Regions from separate parts of the Shewanella sp. JNE2 genome, predicted to be linked through region 1. Evidence: predicted binding sites of a transcription regulator. Region 1 holds the regulator's gene; each other region holds the start of a gene.
What was found. Region 1 encodes ArgR, which controls arginine synthesis, uptake and breakdown. Its sites were predicted from a motif close to ANTGAATANNTATTCANT; they were not measured.
Positions count from the first base shown of each region.

Region 2: a site for ArgR is predicted at 2,601-2,618, ahead of MZ182_RS14740 (YjiH family protein). Genes of this name have one in related genera too.
Region 3: a site for ArgR is predicted at 2,079-2,096, ahead of argC (N-acetyl-gamma-glutamyl-phosphate reductase). Genes of this name have one in related genera too.
Region 4: a site for ArgR is predicted at 5,641-5,658, ahead of argA (amino-acid N-acetyltransferase). Genes of this name have one in related genera too.

Region 1 is NZ_CP096169.1:3,840,351-3,848,443, reverse strand. It holds gene MZ182_RS17160 (Dyp-type peroxidase) at 43-978, shown strand; gene MZ182_RS17155 (LysR family transcriptional regulator) at 1,051-1,959, opposite strand; gene MZ182_RS17150 (NAD(P)-dependent oxidoreductase) at 2,066-2,698, shown strand; gene argR (transcriptional regulator ArgR) at 2,830-3,300, opposite strand; gene mdh (malate dehydrogenase) at 3,584-4,519, shown strand; gene MZ182_RS17135 (thiol-disulfide oxidoreductase DCC family protein) at 4,611-5,009, opposite strand; gene folM (dihydromonapterin reductase) at 5,277-5,996, shown strand; gene MZ182_RS17125 (5-formyltetrahydrofolate cyclo-ligase) at 6,147-6,806, opposite strand; RNA gene ssrS (6S RNA) at 6,816-6,996, opposite strand; gene MZ182_RS17115 (cell division protein ZapA) at 7,112-7,414, opposite strand; gene MZ182_RS17110 (UPF0149 family protein) at 7,642-8,093, shown strand, end outside.
Region 2 is NZ_CP096169.1:3,285,418-3,293,510, reverse strand. It holds gene MZ182_RS14750 (UDP-2,3-diacylglucosamine diphosphatase) at 1-406, opposite strand, end outside; gene MZ182_RS14745 (hypothetical protein) at 577-741, opposite strand; gene MZ182_RS14740 (YjiH family protein) at 1,163-2,521, opposite strand; gene MZ182_RS14735 (hypothetical protein) at 3,238-3,918, shown strand; gene MZ182_RS14730 (U32 family peptidase) at 3,943-4,818, opposite strand; gene ubiU (ubiquinone anaerobic biosynthesis protein UbiU) at 4,860-5,861, opposite strand; gene ubiT (ubiquinone anaerobic biosynthesis accessory factor UbiT) at 6,000-6,536, shown strand; gene MZ182_RS14715 (YfhL family 4Fe-4S dicluster ferredoxin) at 6,632-6,883, opposite strand; gene yegQ (tRNA 5-hydroxyuridine modification protein YegQ) at 6,887-8,093, opposite strand, start outside.
Region 3 is NZ_CP096169.1:4,346,133-4,354,225, forward strand. It holds gene MZ182_RS19280 (ornithine carbamoyltransferase) at 1-38, opposite strand, end outside; gene argB (acetylglutamate kinase) at 51-833, opposite strand; gene argC (N-acetyl-gamma-glutamyl-phosphate reductase) at 865-1,845, opposite strand; gene ppc (phosphoenolpyruvate carboxylase) at 2,468-5,137, shown strand; gene MZ182_RS19300 (DUF1439 domain-containing protein) at 5,137-5,682, shown strand; gene MZ182_RS19305 (CinA family nicotinamide mononucleotide deamidase-related protein) at 5,774-7,048, opposite strand; rRNA gene rrf (5S ribosomal RNA) at 7,267-7,382, opposite strand; rRNA gene MZ182_RS19315 (23S ribosomal RNA) at 7,564-8,093, opposite strand, start outside.
Region 4 is NZ_CP096169.1:342,353-350,445, forward strand. It holds gene MZ182_RS01650 (alpha/beta hydrolase family protein) at 1-1,639, opposite strand, end outside; gene slmA (nucleoid occlusion factor SlmA) at 1,776-2,369, opposite strand; gene dut (dUTP diphosphatase) at 2,402-2,860, opposite strand; gene coaBC (bifunctional phosphopantothenoylcysteine decarboxylase/phosphopantothenate--cysteine ligase CoaBC) at 2,857-4,077, opposite strand; gene radC (RadC family protein) at 4,200-4,877, shown strand; gene rpmB (50S ribosomal protein L28) at 4,999-5,235, shown strand; gene rpmG (50S ribosomal protein L33) at 5,242-5,415, shown strand; gene argA (amino-acid N-acetyltransferase) at 5,737-7,056, shown strand; gene MZ182_RS01690 (PH domain-containing protein) at 7,172-7,690, shown strand; gene rarD (EamA family transporter RarD) at 7,737-8,093, opposite strand, start outside.

The sequences.
Region 1 (8,093 bases):
TAATATTGCCGAAAATGAATTTATAAAAAGGGTCATAACCAGATGGATATCCAAAATATGCCACGTGAACAGTTGGGTGTGTGTGCAGAGGGGAACTTACATAGTATTTATTTGATGTTTACTGCGAATGATAATGTTGAGTCTCAATTACGTCCCTGTATTGCCAACGTCGCGCAGTATATTTATGAGCTGACAGATCAGTATTCCGATAGTGCATTCAATGGCTTTGTGGCTATTGGCGCTAACTATTGGGATAGCCTATATCCAGATTCGCGTCCAGCAATGCTCAAACCTTTTCCTGCGATGCAAGTTGGAAGCCGTGAAGCGCCTGCAATCGAATACGATTTATTCGTGCATATTCGCTGTGACCGTTACGATATTTTGCATTTGGTTGCCAACGAAATTAGTCAAATGTTTGAAGATTTAGTGGAATTAGTCGAAGAAGAACGCGGTTTTAGATTTATGGATAGCCGCGATTTGACAGGGTTTGTTGACGGTACTGAAAATCCCAAAGGTCGTCACCGTCAGGAAGTGGCACTTGTAGGAGATGAAGATCTTGAGTTTAAGGGCGGCAGCTATATTCATGTGCAAAAATATGCCCATAATCTGAGTAAATGGAATCGATTACCGGTTAAAAAACAAGAAGATATTATCGGGCGTACTAAGCAAGATAATATTGAATATGAATCGGAAGACAAGCCGCTAACGAGTCATATCAAACGTGTGAATCTTAAATATAACGATGGTCAGTCCATGGAAATTCTGCGTCAAAGCATGCCCTATGGCTCGCTCAAGCAGCAAGGTTTAATGTTTATTTCTAACTGTCGTACACCGAATCATTTTGAACAAATGCTGCATAGCATGATGTTTGGTGATGGTGAGGGAAACCACGATCACTTAATGCACTTTACTAAGGCGATGACAGGCTCGTCTTTCTTCGCGCCCGCATTAGACTTTATGCTGCAGTTTGACGAATAAGCCTTCTCACGCGATTTAAGCAAATACGAATAAAACGCACTGATGCTCAAGCATTAAGTGCGTTTTTTATGTTTAAATCAGATTGGCGGGTGTCCATTTCTTGATATCGAGTTGCCATTGCTGAGCGGTGAAATCGATAAACGCTCTGACTAACATCTGCTGATAACTTCGGGATAAATAGACGGCCCATAGAGTTTGGCCTGGAGCCGTAAAGTCGGGTAAAACTTCCTGAAGTTGGCCACTGGCAAGGTACTGATTGGCCAAGTCACAGGGGAGACGTACAATGCCGTGCCCCCTCAGTGCTGCGCTAACCAATACCCCCATATCGTTGGCTTTGAGGTTACCAGTGACTTTGATGACTTCACTTTGTTTTTCTTTTAGAAAATGCCAACTGTGCTGCGCCGTGTGGACAAGGCAATTATGTGTTAGTAAATCAATCGGTTCGTTTAAGGGGCTTGTATTAGCAAGATAAGTTGGTGCAGCGCAAACCACTGCATCTATCATCATTAAACGCCGCGCAATCAAATTCTCATCGGGCTGTTCGGTGTATCGCAGTGCCACATCAACCCGTTCATCGACCAATTGGGCAAAACTGTCCGACATCGCCAGTTGGATATTGACCTTAGGATGAAGTTTAATAAAGCGATCGACCACGTCGAATAAGCTGTGCTGCCCCAGCCCTATGGGGGTTGCGATTCTGATGCTTCCAACAAGTTCAGTATTATGACTATGTGCACGGCTCTCCATTGCGGCAACTTCACTGAGCAAGCGCTGGCAATACTGCAAGGTCTCTTCCCCCTGTAGCGTTAGGCTTACGCTACGGGTCGTTCGGTGTAATAAGCGTAAATTGAGCCATTGCTCAATTTCTTGAATATGACGCGAAACCTGTAGTCGACTTAGGTCGAGGTGTTGGGCGGCCTTAGTAAAGCTTCCACAGTTTGCCACCTCGACAAAACTGCGTATTGCGGCAATCTTATCCATATTAGTATCCCAATCTGAAACAATCTTGCTCATTTATCGATATTTATCACGTGAAATATCCCAAGTAAACTGAATCCAATGTAAACCATCTGAATAAGGTAACAAAATGAAAATCGCAATTTTAGGTGCAACAGGTTGGATTGGTGGTGCAATTTTAAAAGAAGCACTAAGCCGAGGGCATGAAGTCACCGCACTGGTTCGTGATCCAAGCAAATTACCAACAACGAATGCGGCAGTGCGTACCGTGGATTTAAATCAGCCACTTGTTACTGATAGCTTTACCAATCAGGATGTCGTGATCGCCGCGATCGGTGGCCGTGCCGCACAAAACCACGAAATAGTGGCGGGAACAGCCACTCATTTATTAGCAATATTGCCTAAGGCCAAAGTGCCGCGTTTATTATGGGTGGGTGGTGCAGGGAGTTTAGAAGTCGCACCGGGTGTAACTTTAGTATCAACCCCTGATTTTCCCGAAGCTTACAAGAGCGAAGCATTAGCGGCGGTTGAAGCATTAAAGGTGTTTAGAGAAGCCAATACAACGGTCAATTGGACATTTGTTAGCCCTGCCGCTGAGATTTACCCAGGAGAGAGTGAGGGCCCCTATCGTGTTGGTGGCGACAGTTTTTTTACCGATGCCAATGGTCAAAGCCGTATTTCGGTCACTGATTACGCCAAAGCCATGCTAGATGAGGCTGAAAAGGGCACTCACCCAAACCAACGCATCAGTGTGGCTTATTGATATGACGATGGTGAGTTAGATACTGTGCTGGAATGTGTAACGTAATAGGGACAGTAGACATATAACTGCACCGTTATGTACTTAAAAATGCACAGGTAAAATAAAACAGGTCAGCGAACTGACCTGTTTTTTTATTCTGCATAATTGAATAAAGATTTGATCGTTTCTAAGGTATCGGCGATATCTTGGATACTCGATGGACAAATAAAGATAGTGTCATCACCAGCAATCGTCCCCAAAATCCCTTCAGGTTTACCGATTGAATCCAATAAACGAGCAATTAACTGTGCAGCACCCGGACTGGTACGTACAACTATCATAGCTTGGTTGTGGTCAACATCGAGTACCAAATTCTTTAAGGGGCTTCCCGCAGTGGGGACACCTAACTCGGCTGGTAAGCAATACACCATTTCTTGCTTAGCGTTACGAGTCCGCACAGCACCGAACTTGCTGAGCATCCGCGATACTTTTGATTGGTTGATGTTGCCAAAGCCTTCTGCTTGCAAGGCGGCGACGATTTCACTTTGAGAGCCAAAGCGCTCTTCTTTTAAAATCGACTTAAAAATTCTAACAAGGTCATCCTGATTCTTGGTCGTTTGCATAATGTTATTATTCGTTATTCAAAAAAACAGGCCCATTTTGAATATTTTTAGAAAAATTGTCAACAAATAACCAGATTGGTTGAATAAAAATTCACTTGTTAAGTGGGGTTATGCTTATGTTTCGCACTTTAATGCATAGAATAGAGTGATTGTTCTACTTTATTCCGTAATTCTTTTCTCCCACGACTAAGGGATAATTGAAATTGTTGTGACATTCCAGTAATGTGACGCCAACGGAAACTAGATCCATGTCACACATATCCGAGAAATAACGGAGATAACTATGAAAGTTGCTGTACTTGGTGCTGCTGGTGGTATCGGCCAGGCTCTTGCCCTACTGTTAAAAACTCAATTGCCTGCGGGTTCTAAACTGTCTCTATACGATATCGCACCGGTGACTCCGGGTGTTGCGGTTGACTTGAGCCATATTCCAACTGCGGTTGAGATCAAAGGTTTTGCTGGTGAAGATCCAACGCCTGCCCTCGTGGGCGCTGACGTTGTACTCATTTCTGCAGGTGTTGCACGTAAGCCTGGTATGGATCGTTCAGATCTGTTCAATATCAACGCGGGCATTGTTCGCAATCTGATTGAAAAAGTGGCTGCGACTTGTCCAAAAGCACTTGTTGGTATCATTACTAACCCAGTGAATACGACAGTTGCTATCGCTGCTGAAGTGATGAAAAAAGCAGGTGTTTACGATAAGAACCGTCTATTCGGTGTGACCACTCTGGACGTTATCCGTTCTGAAACTTTCATCGCTGAATTAAAAGGCTTAAACGTTGCTGACGTTAAAATCAACGTGATCGGCGGCCACAGCGGTGTGACCATTCTGCCATTACTGTCTCAAGTTGAAGGCGTGACTTTCTCCGATGAAGAAATCGCTTCTTTAACTAAACGCATTCAAAACGCGGGTACTGAAGTGGTTGAAGCTAAAGCCGGTGGCGGAAGCGCGACTCTGTCTATGGGCCAAGCGGCTTGCCGTTTCGGTATGTCTCTGGTTCGTGGTCTGCAAGGCGAAGCGAATGTCGTTGAATGTGCCTACGTTGATGGTGGCAGCGAACACGCTGAATTCTTCGCACAACCTGTGCTATTAGGCAAAAACGGTATCGAAAAAGTACTGCCTTACGGTGAAGTGAGTGCATTTGAAGCTAACGCCCGTGATTCTATGTTAGATACGCTGAAAGGCGATATCAAACTAGGCGTTGATTTCGTTAAATAATCTTTTTAGATTGTGACGAATGAATAACGGAGCCATTGCGCTCCGTTTTTTTATGCCTACATTTTACACTTTCTCAAGCTAATTCAGTCGATCAGCGGCGCTTAGTGGGAATTTGGCAGTTATCATCGCAGCGGGCTTTGCCCGTCAGTAAATAGGAGATGCGGTATCTGTGCTTTGCGAATCTGAGGTAGCACCAATCAGCAATGGGTTTGATCACAGGCAAACGTAATAGCTGGATCCAAGCGCGTGTGCATGTGAGCGCCCACGCTTTACAAGTGACATCTAACCCGAGTAACACTTCGCCCGTTGCGGTTTCGCCATGGAGAATGGTATTAGCAAGGTCCTTATCGATATGGCTGAAACGCTCGCTAAAGTCGGGTGCATTTAAATCCTCTAGCGCAATTAAGTTCTTGGGATCGCGTGCTTTCAGTTGACGCATTTCGGCGCTACATAATGGACAATTACCATCGTAAAAAATCCGCAGTTCCATTGGGTTTACCTCTGATGACGTGATCACAATACTTGGTCTAAGTTCTCGGCTCGAGAACTTAAGGCTCAGTTTTCTTCTACCCTATACGCAGCATAAAGGGTTTTAGATCGAAGCGATTGTAGAACAGATCAGCATCTCATTTGGCTTTTTGTTAGGTTAAATTCAAATGATTGCAGTAACATCTTGGTTATTCATCAGTTTAACTTGATTGCTGATTTTTAAGTGAACAAGGTAAAGCATGACAAATAACGACTCAAAAGGATAAGTATGACATCTCCCATCATCATCACAGGCGTGGGTAAGCGTATCGGATACGCCTTAGCCAAACATCTTCTTGCCCAAGGTCATAGTGTGATTGGCACCTATCGTAGCCATTATCCGAGTATTGATAAGCTGCGGGTTTTGGGCGCGACTTTAATTCAATGTGACTTTTACGACAATGTTCAGGTACAAGGCTTAATTGATCAATTGGGCCAGTATCCAAAGATCCGCGCCATTATCCATAACGCCTCGGATTGGTTGGCGGATAGCAGTCAAACCTTTACTGCCAGTGAAGTGATACAGCGGATGATGCAGGTGCACGTAAGCGTACCTTATCAATTGAATTTGGCGTTAGCATCGCAGTTGCAAGCGGGAGCAGAAGAGGAGATTGGTGCCAGCGATATCATCCATATCACCGACTATGTGGCCGAAAAGGGCAGTGCTAAACATATCGCTTATGCCGCCAGTAAAGCGGCGCTACATAATTTAACTTTGTCCTTTGCGGCTAAATTCGCCCCCGAAGTGAAAGTCAATTCGATTGCACCAGCGATGATCCTATTTAATCAAGGCGATGATGAAGCCTATCAGCAAAAAACCTTAGCTAAAGCACTACTGCCAAAAGAGGCGGGGAATGAAGAGATTATCGACTTAGTGGAATATCTGCTAAATAGCCGCTATGTCACGGGGCGCAGCCATCATGTCGATGGTGGTCGGCATTTAAGGTAAAGAAAAATCTAGATTTTAGGCCCTAGGCCCTAGGCCCTAGAATCTAATTACCTAGCACCTAGCACCTAGCACCTAGCACCTAGCACCTAGCACCTAGCACCTAGCACCTAGCACCTAGTACCTAGCACCTAGCACCTAGCACCTTCCTTTTTAAAACGTCAGCACGCGACTTGGGGTGATGATAATAGGTAAAGGTACATCCCAATGCTCGCAGGGCAAACTCGCAACTTGCTGACAATCATGGGCGTAACCCATAGGCAAAGGTTTACCTTTAAGCTGCCAGTTTGCCAGCGTCCTATCGTAATAGCCGCCGCCCATGCCCATACGATTTCCCATTAAATCAAAAGCCACTAAGGGCGTGATAACCACATCTAGCGCTGTCACGGGGATAATGGCGCGCACATCTAACTTAGGTTCTAAGATGCCGAATTGATTGGGTTGCATCAGGGTATCTGCGGTGTAATGCAAGAATAACAATTGTCCGGCATTAAAGGGATGCAGCCTTGGGAGATAGGTGTTTATGCCCAATTGCCATAGTGCATGGATCAACGGTGGTGTAGCAAGTTCGCCATCGTGAGTTAAATACAAGGCCACATGCTGTGCTTTTTTAGCCTGCAATTCATTGAGCATTTTCTGGCTGGCACAGAGACTTGCTTGGTTTTGCTCTGTTGCGGACAGGGCATTACGGGCTGCTCGGATAGTTTTGCGTAACTGATTGCGGCTTGCTTTTAAATGGATTGCAGCATCATCGGCAAGGTGTGCCGTTTTGTTTTGGACGCTGAAATAAGAAAGTTTGGCTGATGTGGACATAGAATTAAGATGCTCCCCAGAATGCCGCTACCGGTGTAGCCCTTGAACCGTAGGTTCAAGGCGGGTAAATGATTACTTCCTAAGGCTTCTCGGTACGAGCCGAGCATGCTCAATGTCAGTAAAGCATTCACCCTGAGATCAAAATTATCGGCACAGGGACATTACCAGTTGGCCTGCACCCCAGGGAGCAAAAACGGTATCGAATCGTTAAACATTGCCCTAAGAGTATAGGTCAGTTTAACTATTCACTGTACAACTCTTGTCTGAAATTGAGTGGCTAAATAACCAAGTTGCACAGTTTAAATCTATTTAGTTGAACGCTCAACTAAGGCATTCTCGAGGGTTGACTGCAACAGACTAATGCGGTCATCCATTTGTTTCATATAATCTTTATTTTTTTGCTTTTCTTGGAACAACTCGTGTCCAATATTCAGCGCCGCCATAATAGCAATTTCTTCACGGCTTAAACTATTAGTGCGATTTTTCAGAGAGGTAAGCTGTTGCTCAACCCCAGTTGCCACTATACGCAAGGCATCCTCTTGCCCTTTAGGACAAGCGATAGAGTAGGTGCGCCCAAGCAGGGTGATTTCAACTGCACTATTACTCATGTTGCGGATGATCCTTTTATTGGCATCGATAGGCCGGACTATATAGGGCTGATCTTAAAAGTGCAAGGTAAGCTGCAAATGGATTGTGTATTCACCGTTGTGTTTGCTGCTTGTGTGAGCAGTTGCCAAAAATCTACTGGTGATTTTGGCATAAACAGGATTCAGTATTGGTTCAAGTCTTTATCTCTGCTAGCATTGCTGCTGGAAAATTCTTATTGGAATCTGATATGGCTACCCCTCCTTCGTTACGCATTGAGAGCTTAAAAATAGCCTTAGATGCGGCTGAAATTGGTCAGCATCCCGTGGAAGTTCACGGTGCCCTCGTGGGTTTAATCTGCGGTGGCGTAGAGCAAACCGGCGATATGTGGATTAAGCCCTTATTCGACTTGATGAACGATGGTCAACCACTGCCTGCGCAGTTACATCAATTAGTGTGTGAGTTATTCCAAGATTCGGTTGCGCGTTTAGTGGACTTTGAATTTGGTTTTACTCCTTTGCTACCCGAAGAGGAAGAACCGCTCAGTAAACGTGTAGAGGCGCTATCCCTTTGGGCACAAAGTTTCTTAACGGGTATTGCTATTATTCAGCCAAAACTCAATCAAGCCTCAGTTGAAGTGCGTGAAGTGATTAAGGATTTAGCCGAAATAGCCCAAGTAGAATTTGATGTCGTTGATGATGA
Region 2 (8,093 bases), 550 kb from region 1:
GGTTGCCTGGTAGATAAATCACTTGGGTACCGTTTTGCGCCAACTCGATGATTTTTTGCAGCACTTTGTTGTGGCTATCTGGCCAATGTAATTTACGTTTAAGCGCCCATAAATCGACTATATCTCCCACTAAATACAAGTGCTGGCAGCGCACAGTTGTGAGCAAGCTAAGTAGATAATCAGCCTTACAATCTTTACAGCCTAAATGGATATCCGAGAGCCAAAGGGCGTTAACTGTTGTAGTGTGGCTGTTAGCTGCATTGATTAAGCTGGAAATGGTTGGCGTTGAGAAGGAGACGGTATTAATAGTGGATGGGTTGTTGGAATAGTTACTGGGACGGTTGCGGGGATGGTTGAGTGTGTGGCTAAGAGTGCGCTCAAGCCCTCTGTAGTTGGCTCCAGTCATCTGATATTCACCCTATGCGGCTGTTGACTGCCTTAGAGAGTAGTCACGTGCTTTGACTGAATGATGAAGCTTAAGTGACATGCAGATGACAAAAAGGTGGATTAGCTTGGACTTAACTTGTCAAGATTCACATCAGGATGCCAGGATGCAATGAGAGCCGATAGGTTGAGTTAACTCACTTTTGCCCCAAAGCAAGATAACTTTATCGTCAGTTGTGCTACATAAATTGTCACTGTTTCCCCAGTGACTCGCCGTAAATATATCCCTATAGGCTCGACGGCGGCATCCATGCCGCCAACGGTCACTGGTACAACAATGCCAATCTTAACTAACACTTCTGCTGTTCGTTTAGCTAAAAAGCTATTGTCCCAAAACAAGTCGCATATCTACTTTAAAACAAACAGGCTACACCGATGTTAAACAGGTGAGCCATGGTGATTGGCGAGACGACCGTCCGCCCCATGGACGGGGCGGTCGAGCATCCACGGATGGACTCGCTGCGTGTCGGTGAGCGAATGCCATGGCTCATCATAAGCCAGCACTTAAAGAATTAAATGACCAAGTTTGATCCTCAGCAGTGCTATCCAGAAATTCTTAAAGTACTTCTGTCCAAAACTGAGTTGTGTGGTTACGAGTGGCGTTTGTACGCTTTAGTCACACTATATAATCAAAACTGTCAGTTCGTGTATGAGTGAGTACAAAAAAGGGGAGTCAGTTAACCTGACTCCCCTTGATATTTCAAAGGTGATGTTGCGCTTAGAACAGCAAGTGAGCAACACCCGCAATCACTGGCAGCGTCACTAAGGTACGCAGGATAAACACTACGAATAGCTCAATAAAGTTTACCGGAATTTTACTGCCGATCAGCAGTGCGCCCACTTCACTCATATAAATCAACTGAGTCACAGATAACGCCGCAATCACAAAGCGAGTCATATCCGACTCAATTGAGCTTGCGAGGATAGAAGGAATAAACATATCGGCAAAGCCAACAACGATAGTTTTAGAGGCTTCAGTCGCTTCAGGAATATGCAGTAATTCAAGTAATGGAATAAATGGCATACCTAAATAGTTAAAGATGGGCGTATGTTCGGCGATAATCAGTGCCAGAGTACCGATTGCCATTACCACGGGGATAATGCCAAACACCATATCAACAACGTTTTTAATACCCTCATGTAAGACGGTTTTAATTCCTCCTGTACTGGCGGCTTTTTCTAAAGCTTTATCAAAGCCCCAAGAAAAAGCACTGTGCCCCGTTGGAATAATTTCATCATCGGGTTTACGGGGGGTATCGTCGATGTAATGATCTTTTTTCCACGAAAGAGGCGGTAACTTTGGCACAATCACTGCGGCGGCAAAACCCGCTAAGCACACGGTTAAGTAAAAGGGCACAAACATATGCTCTAACTTCACTTGTGAGATCACCACTAAGCTGAAGGTGATTGATACTGCGGAGAAAGTGGTTCCAATAACCGCGGCTTCTCTCTGGGTATAAAAGCGTGCTTCGTATTGCTTGCTGGTGAGTAGAATCCCCACGCTACCATCACCTAACCACGAAGCCATACAGTCGATAGCACTGCGACCCGGTAGATTGAATACGGGGCGCATAATCTTAGTTAATAGCGTGCCAAAAAGTTCGAGCAGACCAAAGTTGAGTAGTAGCGGTAACAACATTCCTGCAAATATAAATACGCAAAATAACACTGGCAGCAGGTCATTTAAAACCAGCGCACCAGTGCTTGATGAGTTAATTACTTCAGGGCCAATAACACCGTAAGTGAGTACGATAAACACGGCACCCACAATACGAGTGGTTAGCCATAAAGGGCTAATATTGAGTAGCCCATTGAGAAAATGGTTATTAAAGACAAACTTAGGTTGAACTATTTTTGTGAGCAATGAGGCCAAAGCCATTGCCACGACAATAATAGTCACTATTAAAGTGAGTACTTCACTCAATGCACTTTGTAATGCTTTAGATATAATAGCGATAGGGATAGTGATCGCATCGTTGTAGCTGAGTGGGGTCATAAACAGCAGCAGACCTATCAGCGAAGGGACGATAAAGGTGAGTATCGTCTTCATATTGCGGTTTTTATGTTCAGTAGCCAATGGTGTACACCTTAAAGTACGAGTCGCACAAAATAAATTTGAATAAGCCGCAGTCCAAACTGTTTTTAATGCCAGTTAAGGTGCATTTTCATTCAACTCAAAAACGAGAAGGGGGAAGATTACTCGCTTCGCCTTCCTATGTAAAACGATTCGCTGGTTAGTTTGATATAAGCAGCAAAACAGCATAGTTATTTTTTACGTACTCCACTTTAGTCTATAGTCATTTTTATCAAGCTATCACTATGCTATATTAAATTAATCAATTGGTTAGCTCGTTATTGTTCATGCACTTTTTATAAGCGTATTATCGTGTCGCCGATTATGTGATCTGTTCAGGATCGAGTAAAAAATATCATGTTCAGGACATGAAATGCAGCCCCTGGCGATTTTTTAGTCGTTATTGTCAGCTGGCTGGAGGGGAATAGAAAAATAGCATGACCAGCCGCAGGCGTGGCCCGTTTTAACCTTGATATGACGTTACTGTTGAGCGAGATTACATTTTTATGCGCAGTGTAGTGGCATGCTCAATCGTTTTATTGGTTTTTCTGGGAAGCTATTGTTCTGCTTAAGGATGACTAAAAAATCAAAAATTATGGAGAAAGTAAAAAATTATCATAAAGCGGATGTGTGCCGCTTTAAATCTTTCTATTTCCATGTAAGTTAATGTTATTCCTATTCGCTAATTTACTTATGACTGTTACGATAAGAAGCGTCAAATGAAAAAGAGTGCTGCACTTGCCACTAAATTTGGTTTTCTTGGTATCTTTGTGTTATTGCTCGGGATTATTGTGTCGGTACTGGGTTTTCATTCTTCAAATGAGCAGTATTTCAACTTTCTCAATCATACTTTAAGTGAATTAGGGACATATGGACATTCTCCCTTCGCAGTTATCCTAAATGGTGGATTATTCTTCGGCAGTTTAAGTATCGTTTTTTATTGTTTGTCTTCATTACAGAATGTCACTTCATGTTGGGGATATCCTTTTTTTATCTGTTTAGCCCTAACCTTCTTTGCGTTAGCTTGGGTCGGTTTATTCCCCGTTAATGTATACCATTTACATATTTTAGGGCTGAAATGGTTTTTTTATTTTGGCAGCCTAAGTGCAATATTCTATTTAATCTTGGCCAGTGTTGGCCGTTCTGCATTCGGACGTTGGACTTGGTTATTAGCCTTGATAGTGCTCTGTAGCATGATGATGTTTTTGTACGCGCCGCAATTGGAATTGGGCTTAACAGAAGGCGATAGGCCTTTCTATCAAGAAATGGTGCAACAACTTCCAAGACCCACACCATGGTGGCCAGCGCTACTAGAATGGATAGGGCTTGGTAGTTTATTGTGTTGGATGACGGTACTGCTTTTAAGTCAACTAACCTATAACCCAAAGGTTGATTATTGAGGCTGACTTAGTTGGCGTCAGTTACTAGGTTGCGTGATGAATAGTCAGGCCAGCTTCACCAAACCAATAACCATCACATTGCTCACCCTTTATAGGAGCATTGAGTACCATTTCAGGCATGTTAAGGGCTTCGATTAAACTTTCGGCTCGCACGATCGATTCTGTACCGCTAGGTGAGACTCTAAATACATCCACTCCCATTGTATTCATTGCTGCGATTTCACTGCTTAAATCTAAACAAGCTGCAGATTGGGTTTGAATACCATTAAGCCTTAATAGCGGCTGCATCTCTTGGGTTTGAGCGAGCAGCCCCTTGCTATATTGGCGGCAAATTGTTTCACAACTGTCTTTAGTGAGTTGTTTGTGTCTTGCAGTAAAACAGCGCGCTGAATGAGCCAGAGGTAAATAGCCATGGCCAAAAACTTCTACCTCAAAAGTGGGTTTATTCTGTATGACTTGTTGTAGCCAAGCTTTAGATAATTCCACAGGCATCACAAATCGTTGCATACCAAAGCCATGTAAAATATCTAGGCTAGCTCGGTTATAGTTGTTGATACTCGCACCGCAGACAAAGGGTAATTTGTGTTCTTTGGCGAGGTAGACTGCAGCCATGTCATTAGCTTCTATCATAAATTCGCCATTATCGACTTGACGCTTAAGCTCGGTATATTCCGATGACGCTTCAATTAATGCCAGTGTTGAAATCACCACTTCTTTACCAGCCTGCTTGAGCATTTGCGCAAGCTCAAAATAATCCCCCCATTTGAGTTCGCGTCTGCGGCTACAGACAGCTTCTCCTAAATAGACTAGCGGAATTTGGCTGGCTGCAACTTGTTGGTAAAAGGCCATGACCTGTTGTTTTTGCCAGCAATACAGTAATGGTCCTAGGGAAATACGCATAACTCTTCCTTACTTTCAGTCTGTTGGTTGAGCATTTCTGCTTATTGCCAGTTGCGCTCGTAGGCACCAAGCGTTGTGATCTGCCCTTCAGAAACCTTCGCTAAGGCCTGTTCCCAATGGGGTTGACTGTGAAATTTATCGGGATTTTCCAGATAGGTATCGATGGCTTGACGCCAGACTTTAGTCACTTGCTCAACATAAGCAGGGCTACGCTGACGGCCTTCAATTTTTAAGGACACTATGCCAGCCTTAGCCAGTTCAGGCAGAAGGCTTAAGGTGTTTAAACTGGTCGGAGACTCAAGTAAATACTGGGGCGAGTCCTGATCTTCGGTGAGATAACGGCCTTTACAGACCACGGGGTAACCCATTTGCTCATCTAAGGCTGATTTATCAATAAGCACATCATTGAGTCGAGTTAATCTATCTTGTCCTTCTTCTTGCCAGCGTACGTGTTTGGCTGGCGAACAAGAACCGCCCGTGTTGGGCGATTGCCCAGTAACATAGGAGGACAGATGACACCGCCCTTCAGCCATAATGCACAGACTGCCAAAGGCGAACACTTCTAAATCTACGGGGCTGACTTTAGCAAGATCGCGCACTTGTTTCATCGAGAGCACCCGAGGTAAAACCACGCGGGCAATATTGAAGGCGTCTTTATAAAAACTCAGGGCACCCAGATTGGTCGCGCTTGCCTGCACAGAAAGATGCAGTGGCAACTGCGGATAATGTTTATGGGCATAATCGAGCAAAGAAAGATCGGCAACAATCAATGCATCCATATTGAGTTTGGCGGCTAAATCTATTGCTTGATACCAACGATGTTCTTCACCTGGTTTTGGAAATGTGTTTAAGGTTAAAAAGATTTTCTTACCGCGTATATGTGTAAGCTCAGTGGCTTCCTGTAGCTTTGCTGGGGTGAAGTTTAATCCCGCAAATGAACGTGCATTGGTATCGTCTTTTAACCCTAGATACACAGCGTCTGCACCGGCTTGCAGTGCCGATTTGAGTGAGGCCAAATTGCCTGCTGGACACAAAAGCTCCATATTTATGCTCCCGATAAATAGATAGCCGCTGAGTTTAGGCAAGATTGAATCGTGGTGAATTGATTTAAAACAGGTTTAAGATCATAAAATCCCGCTAAACTGGGACATATCGTGTTTTATTTTTGTAGGGTATTGATTATGTCCGCTGTTTTTTCAGCAAAATTAGCAAAACAACTCCTTGAAATTACACCTAAGTTGATGAGTTTTCCCCTTGCAAAAGTCCCTTTTAGCCTTAAGGCGAAAGTGATTAGCCAATTGCTTGGGCTTTTGCTTGCTTCGCAGGCAGCGGATGATGAACTGGACTTTTTAGCAGGAAAATGGGTTGCTATTCGAGTTGAGGATTTACACCTGAATTTTGAAGTGACTTTTGATGGTCAATGGCAAGTGAGAGAGTTAACTCAGGCGCAGGTTACCTTTAGTGCCAACTCCGCAGAGTTAGTGTTAGTTGCAGCAGCCAAAGAAGACCCTGACACGTTATTTTTTCAGCGTAAGCTGAATATTGAAGGGGATACAGAATTGGGGCTTGAGGTGAAAAACCTATTACTCAGCATCGAATTTTCAACAATGCCAACGCCGATACGTCTGAGTATCGAAAAGCTGGCAGCGATCATTGAGCGATTACAAATAGAGGCTAAGCCAACGGTGATTCTGAGTAAATCCCCCAGTTTTAACTAGGGCGTGTTGATATTTCGAGATTAATATTGTTTGGTAGGGATAAAGCAAAAGCCCTGAGTTTACTCTCAGGGCTTTTTGATTAGTGGCACCTATGACTAGATCTTTTGTGTTAGCACTGCAAATTTGACTAACAGTTCGTCCTGCGACTCAACATGATTCGGATTGGGGTCGATACAATCAATTGGGCAAACAGAGACGCAGGTCGGTTTATCATAATGACCAACGCATTCAGTGCAGCGATCAGGGTCGATTTCATAGATCTCTTCACCCATAGTGATCGCCTGATTAGGACACTCAGGCTCGCACATGTCGCAGTTGATGCAGCTATCGTCGATCAGTAATGCCATACCTTAACCTAGTTCATGTGGGTTGCGAGTATCCTGACCTTGGGGCAGGTTACGCAGTAAAATACCGTGGCTTAAATCGACTTCCTTCGGTACGGGCAGATATACAGTGTGCCCTGAACCAAGACCTGCTTCAACCGCTTCAGCTTTGCGATTTTCTAGGTGTTCAATTGTTAGGTTCATATTACCCTGCGGCGTCATTAGCTCGACACTGTCACCCACGGAAAACTTATTTTTTACTTCGATTTCAGCAAGGCCTGCTAGGTTACGTTTGCCTGTCAGTTCACCCACAAATTGTTGTGTGTCACTGACCGAGTAACCATAGTCGTAGTTTTGATATTCATCATGCACATGGCGACGTAAAAAGCCTTCGGTATAGCCGCGATGGGCGAGCCCTTCTAACTGGTTCATCAGGCTACGATCAAAGGTCTTACCCGATGCGGCATCTTCAATGGCTTGGCGATAGAGCTGCGCTGTACGTGCGACATAATAGAAAGATTTAGTACGGCCTTCGATTTTAAGAGAGTCTATGCCCATTTTGGTTAGGCGTTCAACGTGTTGAATCGCCCGTAAGTCTTTAGAGTTCATGATATAAGTACCATGTTCATCTTCAAAGGCTGGCATATATTCGCCGGGACGATTGGCTTCCTGTAGTAGGAAGATTTGATCCGTTGGCGCCCCCGCCCCTAAGGTGGTTGGCGTTTCGATTTGTACCGCATTAGGCATAGCAATAATATCGCCACTGTCGTTTTGCTGCGCTTCGTGTACATCGTATTTCCAGCGACAAGCGTTAGTACAAGTGCCTTGGTTAGGATCGCGTTTGTTGATATAACCCGAGAGTAAACAACGGCCAGAATAGGCCATACACAGAGCGCCATGTACAAACACTTCGAGTTCAATATCAGGGCAGCGCTGACGAATTTCTTCAATTTCATCTAAGGACAGTTCGCGAGACAGGATCACGCGCTTAATCCCTTGGGTTTGCCAAAACTTGACCGAGGCCCAGTTGATGGCATTCGCCTGCACGGATAAATGCACCACTTGATCGGGAAAGGCCTCACGCACCATCATGATTAAACCCGGATCGGACATGATCAGCGCATCTGGCTTCATCGCCACTACGGGTTCCATGTCCTTGATATAGGTTTTGAGCTTGGCATTGTGGGGGGCAATATTGCTGACCACATAGAGCTTTTTACCGAGCGCATGGGCT
Region 3 (8,093 bases), 510 kb from region 1:
TGCTGGGTTAAGTCTTTTATCGATAGTAAATGCTTCATAACCTACTCCACTTATGGTTGGATTTGTGTTCCTACGGCTTCACCTTTTGCTAATGCGATTAATTGGCTTGCATCACGCCACGAGGCAACTTGTACCGCCTGCCCCATCCACTGCGCGACTTCGAGCGCAGCTTCAACTTTGACCTTCATTCCTTTTTCGATCACACCTTGCTTAACAAGGTCTGCTATCTGCTTGCCATTTAAACTGTGGATGAGCTGGCCTTTACCATCGAGCACCCCAGAAACATCCGACAGTAGCACTAACTTGCCGCCGACTAACTTGGCTAATGCCATCGCCGCTTGGTCAGCATTGACGTTAAGCATTTGACCATCGTCCATCATGGCGATAGAGCTACAAATCGGCATCCAACCTTGCTCAAGGATAAACTTAAGATAAGTGCCATCCTTTGGCGTGACTTCGCCAACAAGGCCTAAACGCTCATCTTTAATCTTAGCCGAAACAGTATTGCCATCGGCAAGGCTCATGCCCACACTCACAATGCCAGCCTTAGTCGCTGCGCCTTGAAGGATTTTGTTCGAAGTGCCCGCAAGTGCGCCGGCAATAATCGGCATTTGCTCGGGCGGAGTCACCCGTAAACCTTCTAACTTGACGGTCTCCATACCGTTTGCTGCTAACTGCTCATCCACCAGACAGCCGCCGCCATGTACCATCAACACTTGCTGACCATTGGCTAACATAGCCGCAGCCGTATCCATCAATCGCGCCATCCCCATTTCACATTGCAGCAGCGCGCCGCCCACTTTAAGCACTAATACTGAGTTGTTTGTAGACATCTTGACGACTCTCTTAAATAAGGATGAACAATTAAAGGTTAAAATGAATCTTTATGCATTGCAGCGCTTGGCTGGCAGCACCTTTCATCAAGTTATCGATGGCACTGGCCACTACTAAGTAACCGCTATTCTCATCAAACTTCCAACCTAAGTGGCAGTTAGGTGTCAGCACCACGTCATCCACTTTCGGGAACTGATTGTGCTTCACGGTGACCAATGGCGCCTTGTCATACACGCTATAGGCCGCTGCCACATCGGCAGTCGTTGTGCCCGGTTTTAGCTGTACGGTAATGGTCGCTAAAATGCCACGCTTAAAGTTACCAAGGTGCGGTGTAAATATCACTTCTTGGCCAAGCTGAGTGGCGATCTCGGGTTGATGTCTGTGGCCTAATACGCCGTAAGGTGTCAGGCTCACTTCACAAAAACTGGTGTGTAACTGCGCTTTACGGCCCGCACCTGTTACGCCACTCACCGCATTGATCACCGGATAAGCCGATGTCAGTAAACTCGCCAATGGTTTTAACGCTGTCAACGATGCAGTCGGGTAACAACCTGGTACGGCAATCATCTTAGTCGCAGCGATTTCTTTGGCATTCCATTCGGCAAGGCCGTATACGGCTTTGGCTAAAACTTCAGGATATTCATGCTCAAAGCCATACCACTTAGGGTATTGCGCCACATCGCTGAAACGATAAGCACCGCTTAAATCGAATACCGCCAAACCTTGTGCATAAAACCAAGCCGCTAAATGCAAGCTTACTGAATGCTCAGTCGCTAAGACCACGGCATCTGCTTCAGCAACGATTTTTGCCTTAGCTTCATCGGAAAATGGCGACAGCGTTAATGCGATATGGCTATAAATAGGATACAAATCCGCTAAAGGTTTACCTTTATCTAAACTGTTTTCAGAAACATACAACCCCTGAATCGTCAGCTCTGCTTCTGCATGGATTAAAGCGGTCAGTTGCGCGCCTGTGTAACCACTGGCACCAATAATGGCAATATTTTTCATGTGTTTTGTCTTATTAACCGAATCAAAGAAACTTAAAGAATAGATGAATAGCGTACACGCAACCGCGTACATCTATGATGACAAGACTATCGTCGCAGGAAATCGTAATAGGTTGTTATTTTATTCACTGTCAGGCTAATACTGTGCATCATGATATTCACTCTACAGGTCACAGGGGGTGACTCATCTCAACTGATGGCTAGACTACCACAAAGATCTACTTATGCAATATATGTGAATATATATTTTTAATTTATTTTCATATTCCTTACTCTGCAGTGGATTTCATCGGTAAGTTCCTCATTCAGCTAACTCGTTAATAACTCAGTTATCTAGGTCTAATTTGCACCGAAACCAGTCCTTTTTATTAACAGCTAAGATACATGCTTGCAAAGCACAAAATGATGCACTTCATATTCACTTACGCTAATCATCACAAAATATTGCGTGACTTCGCATTTCTATTGAATATTCTTCATCGAATATCGTGATCGGTTGTATATCAGATAAGCCAGTCGTATAAGTTATAAGTTCTGCTGTTGACCATAGCCCCAAGTGATAGGTATTGTGCTAACGGGCTAAATGCACAGCGGATTTTTATGTTTTTCTATTCGGAGTAACTATGTCAGTAAACGCGGCAGACAATATGACAGATATGTATGCGTCATTAAGATCGAACGTGAGTATGTTAGGCCAAATCCTTGGCGATACTATGCGAACCCATCTTGGGGACTCTTTTCTTGAGAAAGTTGAACAGATCCGTAAGCTTGCCAAAGACTCACGCAGAGGCGATCAAGCCGCCAGAGAGCAAATGCTCGAGTTACTCACGGCACTGCCAGACGAAGAATTAGTCCCTTTTGCAAAGGCATTCAATCAGTTCCTTAACTTAGCCAATTTATCTGAACAATTTCATACTATTAGTCGCAATTGTGACGAGCTTGTCTGCGTACCTGATCCAGTAGAACAACTCCTAGGTCGTATGCTCAATGGTCGGATTGATCAAACAAAGATGCTCGACTGTCTAAAAACACTGGATATTGATCTAGTACTAACAGCGCACCCCACTGAAATATCCCGTCGCACCCTGATCCAAAAGTATGCAGCCATCGTCGACTGCCTAACAGAGCAAGAAAACGACCAACTGTCGGATAGGGAACGTCAACAGATCAATCTGCGCCTGCGCCAATTAATCGCGCAAATATGGCACACCAATGAGATCCGCCGTGAGCGCCCAACACCTGTGGATGAAGCCCGCTGGGGATTATCCACCATTGAAGAGTCACTCTGGCATGCGGTGCCTGACTTCTTAAGACAACTTAACGACCAAGTGCAGCAACGTACAGGGCAGCAATTACCGATTGATATCGCACCAGTGCGCTTTTCAAGCTGGATGGGCGGCGATCGCGACGGCAACCCCTTTGTTACCGCAAAAGTCACCCAAGAGGTGCTCGATCGTAACCGCCATGCCGCCGCCAGACTATTCTTAAAAGATATCGTGCTGCTGGTCGGTGAACTGTCGATGGAAGAAGCCAATGATGAGTTAAAGGCTTATACCAACAATAACTGCGAGCCCTATCGCCATGTATTACGCTCACTTCGTCAAAGGCTGCGCGATACCATAGATTATTTAAATGCACGCATCGAAGGCCACAATCCTGAAGTCGATAAGTCGAGCCTGATCTGGCAAGAAAGCGATCTCAAAGTACCGTTAGAAATGCTTTATAAGAGTTTAACCGACTGTGGCATGCGCTTAATCGCCAACGGTTTATTGCTCGATATTCTCCGTCGCCTCGCTTGCTTTGGCATTCACATGCTCAGACTCGACATTCGCCAAGACGCTAGCCGTCATAGCGATGTGCTCGCCGAGTTAACTCGTTACCTCGGCATGGGTGATTTCAATCATTGGGATGAAACCGAGAAGCAAGCCTTCTTATTACGCGAACTCAGCAACCGTCGTCCACTGATCCCAAGTAACTGGCAGCCGTCAGCCGATGTGGCCGAAGTGCTTAATACCTGTCGTTTGATTGCTAAACATCCGGCCAAAGCACTCGGATCCTATGTGATTTCGATGGCGGGTAAACCATCAGATGTCTTAACGGTTTTACTGTTACTCAAAGAAACGGGCTGTTCGCACCCAATGCGCGTGGTACCGCTATTTGAAACCTTAAGCGACTTAAACAATGCTGCGGCATGTATTACTGATTTGCTCGATATCGACTGGTATCGTGGTTACACAAAAGGCATGCAAGAGGTCATGATTGGTTACTCTGACTCAGCCAAAGATGCTGGCGTCATGGCGGCAGCTTGGGCTCAGTATCGTGCCCAAGAACAATTGGTCGCGGTTTGTAAACAAGCGGGCGTCAAGCTCACACTATTCCATGGCCGTGGCGGCAGCATTGGTCGCGGGGGTGGTCCAGCACACAAAGCGATTCTATCCCAACCTCCGGGGTCGGTAGATGGCCGTATTCGTGTCACTGAGCAGGGCGAAATGATCCGCTTCAAGTTTGGCTTGCCAAAACTCGCGGTTCAAAGCTTAGCCTTGTATACCTCTGCCGTATTGGAAGCAACCCTGCTACCACCGCCAGAGCCTAAACAAGAATGGCGCAATTGCATGCAACGCATCGCTGAAGAATCCGTGGGTGCATACCGTGGTATAGTGCGAGATGAACCGGATTTCGTGGCTTATTTCCGCGCCGCAACGCCAGAAGTGGAATTAGGAAAACTGCCACTTGGCAGCCGCCCAGCTAAACGTCGTGTCGATGGTGGGATTGAAAGCCTACGGGCCATTCCGTGGATTTTTGCTTGGTCGCAAAACCGCTTGATGTTACCTGCATGGCTTGGCGCCGGTGAAGCACTTCAAGCCGCCAGTGAACGCGGTGAAATGGGTTTACTGCAAGATATGGAGCGGGAATGGCCCTTCTTCAGCACTCGCATTTCAATGCTAGAAATGGTCTACGCCAAGGCGGAACCTAATTTAGCCCGCTACTATGAAACCTGTTTAGTACCGAAAGACTTGCATCATTTAGGCGAAACCTTGCGCCAACGCTTAGATCTGGGCATTAAAGTCGTGCTTGAACTGACAAAATCAGATAGCTTAATGGCGCATACGCCATGGAATCGCGAGTCAGTAAAACTGCGAAATCCGTATATCGATCCATTAAACTTCTTACAAACCGAGCTATTAGCGCGGACACGTAAGGAAACAACAGAAACTCCCGCGTCTGAACATGTGCAGCTAGCGCTAATGCTGACTATTGCAGGTGTGGCAGCGGGAATGAGAAACACTGGTTAATGAAAAAACTTTCCCGCACGATTTGCTTGGGACTGACTGTACTGCTTGGCGGCTGCGTCTCGCAGTACAGTATCAGCGAGCACGAAATGGAGCAGTACCTCAGTAAAGAGATCCATTTTGAGATTAAACAAGGCAATCAATTCGTTGGCGCAGAAGTGCGCATTAACGACATCAGTGTCAAGCTAGGAGCAAAACCTGACACTATGAGCGTAAGTGCCGCGACTCAAGTATCAATTAAGAATCCGATCTTTCCATTAAGTGCCAAACTCACAACAACTTTCGAAGCCAAGCCTTGGTATGACAGCGCAACGCACAGTGTCTATCTGCGCCAGCTCGAATTAGTCAAAGTGGAGTCAACACCAAAAGATATTGAAAAAGCGATCAGCAGTGCCACACCGCAGGTGATGGGCTATCTAAGGCAATTCTTAGAAAACCAGCCTGTATATGTGCTTGATACTAAAGACAGTAACCAAGCACTAATGGCAAAAATGACCGAAAGCATTCAAGTTGCCCCAGGTAAATTAGTGCTTAAGTTCACTAAATAGTCCGATTGTTTTGTGGACCATCCACCATAGAAAATGCTCCCTCGGGAGCATTTTTGTTAATACATTTAGACTGACTTAAGTCTGTAAAAAGTTACTTGCTGAAGCGTCCAATCGATTGATAATCGACAATTACTGCTTCAGCTAAAAGCTCACGTCTTAACATATCGTAGGCCACTGCAGCACTTAAACTGCGCACGAGATCCCGCGAACGTCTAGGTAATTTGATCATCTGACTATAAACTCCATTACGGGTTGCTAGTGCAATGGCAACTGTACCGACAGGTTTATCTTCCGTACCACCATCAGGCCCTGCGATCCCACTGGTTGCTAAGGCAAAATCACTATCTAAAATAGCACGTGCACCCTTCGCCATTTCCTCAACCGTTGGAATCGACACGGCACCGTGATCGTCTAAAGTCGCCGGATTAACGCCTAAGACTCGCACCTTGGACTCGTTACTGTAAGTCACTAAACCGTGATGTAAGTAGGATGAACTGCCCGCAAAGTCCACTAATTGACTGGTAATCATCCCGCCAGTGCAAGACTCAGTGACACTGAGCGTCAATCCAGAATTCAGCAGCCTAGAATGGATTTCTTCAGCAAGCGTCGCTTTATCTTCGGCTACAACCGCAGTACCCAGTACCATTTTGACATGCCCTGTTACTCGTGGCAGCAACGCAATCGCCTTCTCGCCGCGGGCAAAGATCTTAATTTCAATATGCGGCATAGAGGAGCGATAGCCAATCGTAATCCCCTCGGGTAACTCCAATGGCTCAATTTTATCGGCAAGGGCTGACTCACCTTGGCCAATTGTCAGCAGTTTTTTAAGCGCCACCTTAGCGTCGAGATTAAACTCATCACGAATAAAGGGAATAAACTGCTCTTTAACCATATGCTTCAGTTCAAATGGCACGCCTGGCGTAAAGAACAGCCAAGCGCGATTTAACTTAACCCTAAATCCACAGGCCGTCCCAACGGGGTTATCCACCATAACAGCAGATTCAGGCAGCATCGCCTGCTTTAAATTACTGACGGGCATCTCACGATTATTGCGGGTAAACCAATCTTCTAACTGTTGGCGCCACTCGAGATTCTCAACTAAGGACTCTCCCTTAGCCTTGGCCATCGCCTCAGCGGACATATCATCGCTTGTCGGCCCTAAGCCACCATTGACTAGGATCACATCGGCATGCAAGCTGCGCTCTTGGAAAACCGCAATTAAGTCCTCAAGGCGATCGCCCACAGTAACTCGTCTTTGGATCTCAATGCCATGCTCCATCATAGTGCTGGCAAACCAGGCCGCATTGGTATCAACAATCTGACCCGATAGCACCTCTTCCCCAGTACAAATCATCTCTAACTTCATCTCAAATCCTTATCTACCCCAACAAATTAAAACATAAGGTAAGTAACCGCTTAACTAATAGCAATACCTAGGGTAAAACCAGCGTTAAGATAGGTGTAGAAAAATCTGAGCACTATCAGGATAATGATGGGCAAACTGAACAAAATTTGATAAATGACAGATGCAAAAAAGCCAGCTTATTCAGCTGGCTTGGTTACATCTTTACAAGATAATTAGGCGCTTGGCGATGACCTACTCTCACATGGGGAGACCCCACACTACCATCGGCGCGATTGCGTTTCACTTCTGAGTTCGGGATGGGATCAGGTGGTTCCACAATGCTATTGTCACCAAGCATATTCGGTTTTAAACAAGACTCGAGAGCGCACTGCGTGCTGCTAGATTCTAGGTTCTAGGAACTAAAATCTGCTCTTATCTTATTTAATAATTCGGAAAACTGATTGCTTTTTGAGTCCACACTTTATTAAGTGTTTATATTCTGTCTAAGGCTTCTTTGTAAAACCCATCTGGGTTGTATGGTTAAGCCTCTCGAGTCATTAGTACATGTTAGCTCAACGCCTCACAACGCTTACACACCATGCCTATCAACGTCCTAGTCTCGAACGGCTCTTTAGTGGACTTATAGTCCAAGGGATGACTCATCTTGGGGCTCGCTTCCCGCTTAGATGCTTTCAGCGGTTATCGATTCCGAACGTAGCTACCGGGCAATGCCATTGGCATGACAACCCGAACACCAGCGGTTCGTTCACTCCGGTCCTCTCGTACTAGGAGCAACTCCCCTCAATCATCCAACGCCCACGGCAGATAGGGACCGAACTGTCTCACGACGTTCTGAACCCAGCTCGCGTACCACTTTAAATGGCGAACAGCCATACCCTTGGGACCGACTTCAGCCCCAGGATGTGATGAGCCGACATCGAGGTGCCAAACACCGCCGTCGATATGAACTCTTGGGCGGTATCAGCCTGTTATCCCCGGAGTACCTTTTATCCGTTGAGCGATGGCCCTTCCATTCAGAACCACCGGATCACTATGACCTACTTTC
Region 4 (8,093 bases), 1.1 Mb from region 1:
CTGCCATACCTATGGCGCATTTAAACATATCCGGTGCAAGCACTGCACTCTGTAGGGCGCTGTAACCACCGAAGCTACCACCAGCGATACAGATGCGTTCTTTATCGGCAACACCTTGGTCAATGACATATTGAGTTGCATCTATAATGTCATATTGGATGTCGGAACCCCATTTTTGGTAGCCAGCACGTTCAAATTGATCACCATAGCCACCAGAACCTCGAAAGTTGACCTGTAAAACCGCAATACCTTGGCTTGCCAAATATTGGTTTTGTGAATCAAACCCCCACCAATCACGGACACCATGTGGGCCACCGTGAGGATTGACTACTAGAGGCAGATTTTTAGCTTCTTTACCAAAGGGGAGTGTTAAATAACCATGGAGTGTTTTACCGTCGCGACTCGTAAAATTGATAGGTTTAACTTCAGCCATTTGCTCTGGGTCTAGCCATTTTTTAGCTGCAGCAAGGTATTCAAGTTTAAGCTTTTTGGTATCAAACACATAGTAATCGCCAGGATTGCGATCATTAAATGCAAGCACAACTAGCTTTTCCGCATCACGGGTTTCACTGACAATCCGCACTTGATAGCCGGGTAGTACGCCTATGAGATCTTTTAGTAATTTTGCATGGGAATCTTCACTATCGACGAAGGCATAGCTAGGATAGCCATTTTCAAATTCAACGGCATAGAGCTGTTTATTGGTACCGTTAATCCAAAAGTTGCTGGGATCGACATTTTCATCCTGAATAATCTCTTTTTTATCACCTGTTTCGAGATTAATTTTGTATACGCCTAATGTTTCACCTTGTGTTCGTCCCGCGGCATAAATCGTATTTTTGTTATCGGCGAAGGAGATTGGGCTGAAATCAGTTAGACCAAGATTGAGTTTATCAGTGTTCACCCACTCGCCATTTTGACGGTAAAATACTTTTGTGATGTTTTTACCGTCTTCTCCTGCGACAAAACGGACTTCGCCTTCATGGTCTGTCATAAAACGCGCTTGACCTATAGGCGAACCTAGAACACGTTTGCGAACTCCTGAGTATAAATCTACTCGATATACATCTTGTGATAATTCAATGTTAAGGGTGCTTTCGTTGTTCCATGGAATGGCGTTGACCAACATATAGCGCTCATCATCTGGCAGAGGATCGAGGATAAATGCTGTTGCATTAATTGCAGTATTTTTCTTAATGTTTGAACCTGTTTGTTGTTCGCCACTATTGAATCCGAACAGGTATGTGGGACGTGAGCCATCAGCATTAACAGCCATTAATTCGCCATAGTATTGTGGAGCCTCAATCCAACCTTTCAGATACTCTTTTGCCAGAACGACTCGTTCGCTATTTGCCCATTCGTAATCACCTACTTGGGCATTGCTCGGGAAGCGTATGGCATTAAGGAGTTTTTTAGTTTGTGCATCTAATACAAGGAGTACTTTTTTGCCATCAACACTGGTAATAGCACTTAAGTATTTGCCTGTTGGAGATATCTTTACGTTTGAGTATTCACTACCTTTACTAAACAACTGAGCCTGTGACAAGGCGTTAGGGTTTGCAGTATCTGCGGCAAATGTAGAGATTGGCAGCATTGGTAAGCAAAGCGCAGTCAAAGTTGCTAATTGGACGAGTTTCATTAGACATCCCTGTAATGTAATTGTGGTTATTTTGTTTTTTAAATGTTTTTGAGGATAAAACAAAAGTGCTAGTCAGACAAGGAGGGAACGCTAAAAAATAAAGGACGGTATTACCGCCCTTTATACTGAAAAATCATTAGCTTTGGAGTAGTTGATGTTGAATAAAACGCCACTGTTCATCGAAGTGGGTGGTCGGTTTGAGTTTGAATTCACTTCGCACAAATTGCGCAATTCTACCTTCGGCAAAGGCCAACAGTAAATTGGCTAATATGGCTTCATCTAGGTTAAAGCCTCTACCTTCCCGAAGTGTCTTTTCCCGTAAAATTTGCTTTAACTGGGTTTCAATTTTTGCAAATAAACTACTAATACGACTTCGCAGACGTTCATTTTCACCTAACAGTGCATCACCATTGAGTACTCGAGAGATCCCTGGATTACGTTCAGCAAAAATCAGTAGCAGTTGTAGCATGAGCTGGCAGCGCTTCATGGTATCTTTCTCATCATCCATGATGATGTTGATGCGTGAGAGCAGTGACTCTTCGATAAACTCAATGAGCCCTTCAAACATTCGCGCTTTACTAGGGAAGTGACGATAAAGTGCGGCTTCCGAAACCCCCACTTCTGAGGCTAGTTTTGCCGTAGTGATCCTTTGCCCAGGACTGGTTTCTAGCATTTGTGCTAAGCATTGCAAGATATGCTCACGACGATTAATTTTTGGGCTTACAGCCATTGCAGTATCCTTCGCTCAATAACGACTGGTAGTTATTTCGTGCCTGAATGGCCAAATCCACCTTCACCACGGTCTGAGCTGTCGAACTCATCAACGAGTTTGAATTGTGCTTGCACCACAGGGACAAATACCAATTGTGCGAGACGGTCGCCAATGTCTAAAGTGAATGGACTATTGCTTCTATTCCAACAAGATACCATCAATGGCCCTTGGTAGTCGGAATCGATAAGTCCAACTAAATTTCCAAGTACAATACCGTGCTTATGACCTAGACCTGAGCGCGGTAAAATCACAGCGGCTAATCCTGGGTCGGCCACATGGATGGCAATGCCAGTGGGGATAAGCTGGGTTTCACCGGGGGCTATCGTCATTGTGGTATCTATCATGGCACGAAGATCCATACCTGCACTACCTAGTGTGGCGTAAGCAGGTAAAGGAAATTCTGAGCCGATTCGAGAGTCGAGAATTTTTAATTCAATCGGTGTTTTCATGTATTTGTTTTTTCTTTCACTATCAACGAAAGTAATTGCCGTGCTAGCGTGAGTTTGTCGGTCGCAGGCAAATCTTGACTGCCGAGCGGCCAGAATACACGCAGGGCATTGGTATCGGCATTGAAGCCTTGGCCAGTAACTGAAACGTCATTAGCGGCGATCATATCCAAGTTTTTACGTTTGAGTTTATCGCGGGCGTAGGTTTCAACATCATGGGTTTCGGCGGCAAATCCCACCACAAAAGGACGGTTTGGCAAGCTCGCAACCGTGGCTAAGATATCAGGATTCCTCTCTAGTGCAAGTTGCATTTTTTCTGCCGATTTTTTGATCTTACAAGTAGCAATATCGCTAATGCGGTAGTCTGCAACGGCGGCGCAGCCAATAAAAATATCTTTTTTATCAACATTATCCATAACAGCATCGAGCATATTTTGCGCAGATCCAACATCGATGCGTGCTACGCCTTCAGGGGTACTTAGGTTCACTGGACCTGAGACTAAGGTGACGGCTGCGCCCATATCCGCTGCGGCTTTGGCGAGCGCAAAGCCCATTTTCCCAGAACTGTGATTGGAAATATATCTGACGGGATCTATCGCTTCACGGGTTGGCCCGGCGGTGATCAGCACCGACTGGCCTGCAAGAGGCTGCGCAGAGACTTCTTTTGTTGCAAAAAAATCACTGGCTAGCTCGGCAATTTCTAGCGGTTCGAGCATACGTCCAGGGCCGACTTCGCCGCATGCTTGGCTGCCGCTGGCTGGACCCCAAAGGGTATAACCACGGCTTTGCAGGCTTGTTAAATTCGCTTGAGTGGCGAGATTACGATACATCTGTTGATTCATCGCTGGACACAGAGCGATGGGGGCTTCGGTAGCTAGGCAGGTTGTGGTAATTAACTCATCTGCCATGCCTGCATTGATACGGGCGAGTAAGTTGGCCGTAGCGGGGGCGATAATCACTAAATCGGCCCAACGAGCAAGCTCTATATGGCCCATAGCAGCTTCTGCCGCAGGATCCAGTAGGCTAGATGCCACAGGATGTCCAGATAACGCTTGCAGCGTGAGAGGCGTGATAAATTCCATCGCACTTTGGCTCATCACGACGCGCACATCAAAACCACGCTCTTTTAAGCGTCGCACTAAATCGGCACTTTTATAGGCGGCAATGCCGCCGCCAATGCCCAGCAGGACGTTTTTATTTGTGAGACTCACAGACATCATCCGAGATTGAAATAATGCCACCAACGATACCACAACGCGGTGAATTTTAGTGACTATCCCAGTTCAAAAAATCTCGTCCATACTCAGTAAAGTGAAAATATGTGAGGTAACAAGGAGGTCACATGGGCATCAAAGATTGGCCAGAGGGAGAGGGGCCTAGAGATAAACTACTACAAAAAGGAGCTGCCTATTTATCGGATGCAGAGTTACTGGCCGTATTGCTGCGTAATGGTTTAGCGGGTCTTAACGCTGTCGATCTAGCTAGATCGTTGATCAGTGAGTTTGGAGGATTAAGAAATCTACTTTGCGCCCCTAAAAATCAGGTGTGTCGACTTCCTGGCGTAGGGCCTGTAAAATATGCTCAGCTTCAAGCTGCAGCTGAATTAGCGCGGCGTGTCGCACAAGAAAATCTACAAAGAGGTCAGGTTTTGACAAATCCCGATTTAACTCGGGACTATTTAATGAGACAATTAACTGACCGCTCCTATGAAGTGTTCGCAATTTTGCTGCTAGATAGCCAGCATAGAGTGATTCAGTTTGTCGAATTATTCCGCGGCACAATAGACTCAGCCTCAGTGTATCCACGTGAAGTGGTGAGCTTAGTGCTTGAAAAAAAGGCAGCTGCCGTTATAGTGTGTCACAATCATCCGTCTGGTATTGCCGAGCCCAGTCAGGCTGACAGACGAATAACTGAGCGATTAAAAAATGCGTTAGCAACCATAGATGTATCCTTATTGGATCATATGGTTGTAGGTGATCGAGAGATAGTTTCTTTTGCGGAACGAGGCTGGATTAATTAATCTAACACTTGATCTTCACTCTGTGATCGTGTATAAAATGCGCCCTCTTTGTGCCTCGGGCGACGGCCATACGAGGCACATTAATGCTCGAGCGTTAAAATTGTTTTTGGAGAAGATTGACATGTCAAGAGTATGCCAAGTTACTGGCAAGAAGCCGATGGTTGGTAACAACCGTTCGCACGCAAAAAACGCGACCCGTCGTCGTTTTTTACCTAACCTACAAAACCACCGTTTTTGGTTAGAAGAAGAAAAGCGTTTCGTACAGTTACGTGTATCTACTAAAGGTATCCGTCTGATCGATAAGAAAGGTATTGAAGTTGTTGTTGCTGAACTTCGTGCCCGTGGCGAGAAGGTATAATAGATCATGGCTAAAGCTAAAGGTAATCGTGAGAAGATCAAATTAGTTTCAAGCGCTAAGACTGGTCACTTCTACACAACTGAAAAAAACAAGCGTAACATGCCTGAAAAAATGGAAATCAAAAAATTTGATCCAGTTATTCGTCAGCACGTTATCTACAAAGAAGCCAAAATCAAGTAATCCTTGGTTAGTGTTTCGAGAAAAGCCCCTTATTTAAGGGGCTTTTTTTTGCGTTTTTTTAGTGGTTCGTCATCAAGTTGAGATTATTTCCTCGCAAACTTAAGCTGCTGAATCATCTCCTGTGAAGTTAAAAAATTGTGAATACTCGCGGAAAATATAAAATAGTGCGGTTATAAGCACTTTAATTCATTAAAACTGTATTTTAGTGAGAATAAATTCTTTATATGTGAATTAAAATGCAATACCATACGCGAAAATTAGCGATTCACTCTTGGCGCGTCATCGTGATGCTGCCAGCACAAAATGAGGTGTAAATAACGCGTGCGTACCACTGAACTGGTTGATGGATTTCGTCATTCTGCCCCCTATGTTAATGCTCACAGAGGTAAAACTTTTGTGGTCATGCTGGGTGGTGAAGCTTTGGCTCAAAATCAATTCCGCGCCATCTTAAATGATGTCGCCCTGCTGCACAGTTTAGGGATTAAAGTGGTGTTGGTATATGGCGCTCGGCCGCAGATTGATGCTGCATTGGCCGCTAACGGTATTGCGCCTGCCTACCACGAAGGTGTGCGTATCACGGATGAAGATTCGCTCAAAGTGATTAAGCAAGTTGCGGGTGCACTGCAATTCGATATCACCGCGCGTTTATCCATGAGTTTAAGTAATACGCCGATGCAAGGTGCGCAAATTAACTTAGTGAGTGGCAACTTTGTGATTGCTCAACCACTGGGTGTGGATAATGGTGTGGATTTTTGCTTGAGTGGCAAAGTGCGTCGTATCGATGTGCAAGGCTTAAAACGTCAGTTAGATAATCACTGCATCGTATTGATGGGGCCGATTGCGGCTTCGGTTACTGGTGAAAGTTTTAATCTCACCGCTGAGGAAATCGCGACTCAAGTGGCGATTAAGCTTAAAGCCGACAAGATGATAGGTTTTAGCTCTCAGAACGGTATTCTCGATCGTAACGGCGATGTGATTGCCGAGCTGATGCCAAATGATGCGCAAAACATTATGAACAAGCTGGCCGAACAAGGTTCTGCCTGTGTGGGCACTATGGCCTTCTTGAAGGCGAGTATTGATGCCTGTCGTAATGGCGTGCCGCGTTGTCATTTAGTGAGTTATCTTGAAGATGGCGCCTTACTGCAAGAATTGTTTTCCCGTGAAGGCATAGGCACGCAAATAGTGACCGAGAGTGCCGAGCGTTTACGCCGTGCTTCTATCGCCGATATTGGTGGCGTATTGAACCTTATTCGCCCATTGGAAGAGCAAGGTATTCTGGTGCGTCGCAGCCGTGAGCAGCTCGAGATTGAAATCGAACAGTTTATGCTGATTGAACGTGATGGCTTAGTGATTGGCTGTGCCGCGCTTTACCCTTTTGAAGAGGATAATGCCGGGGAGTTTGCTTGTCTTGTGGTACATCCTGATTATCGTGATGCCGACAGAGGTAGCCTACTGCTGAAGAATATTATTGGCCAGGCTCGTAGCCGTGGTTATTCCCGTTTGTTTGCATTGACGACTCGCAGCATTCACTGGTTTTTAGAACATGGCTTTGTGATTGAAGATGTTGATGCATTGCCGCAGAAGAAAAAGCAGTTGTATAACTATCAACGCCGCTCAAAAATTCTCGCACTCGATCTCTAAGTTATTCAACATTCAATCAATGCCAGCCTAGTACTCATATTAGCGCTGGCATTTTTATTGACATAATATGTCTTTGTTGGCAGATTAAGGCTTCACTGTACGGGAGATGCTGCCAATGAGCCCTCAATTTTTTGAACTCGCCCCTTTAACCCAGACTTCTATCTTCAGCTTTATCATCTTATTGCTCGGGATCGCAGGTATCTTGCTGATGTTGTGGCTAAAAAACATGCCTAAAATAGCAAAATCAGCGAGTTTAGGCATATTGCTGGTGATGATGGGCGGATTTTCTTGGGTCTTTTATCAATCCAATAGCGCCGAATTAGTGTTAACCGATACAGAGCTCACATTGGATGTTCCTTTCTATAAAGTGCAGTTATCCCGCGCGGATTTATTACCTGCCGAGGCGCGCATAGTCGATTTGCAGCAAGAGGCAGATTTAACACCGAGCTTTAAAACGAATGGTATAGGTATGCCTGGATTTCAATTAGGTTGGTTTAACTTACAGGGGAAGACTAAAGCATTTTTGGCGATAACAGATAAATCGCAGTTAGTGTTAGTGCCAACGACTAAAGGCTGCAGTTTATTACTGACAGTACCACAAGGGAGTGAGTTTTTAGCACAGTTACAGAAGTAATCATCAGTCATCACTTCTGCCACTGTGTTTATTGGCGTGATAATGTTTACGCTGGTTTGCGTTTATAGGCCATATCTAAGGTGAAGACTAACAGCGCGCTCCAGATAAAACCGAAGGTCACGCCTTTTTCGGCATCGAAGGGCTCATTGAACAGACTCACCGCGAGGATAAACATAATACTCGGGCCTATATATTGGAAAAAGCCGAGCATAGACAATGGAATACGTACCGCTGCCCCTGCAAAACACAGCAAAGGAATCGTGGTAACTATCCCCGCAGCCATTAACATCAGATTCAATTGCCAATCGTTAGTCAGCATGCTCGCCGTGGCCGTGTCTAAGGTTGCGACGAGATAAACCAGTGCAACCGGTAATAGCACTGCGGTTTCGACTAATAAGCCTGC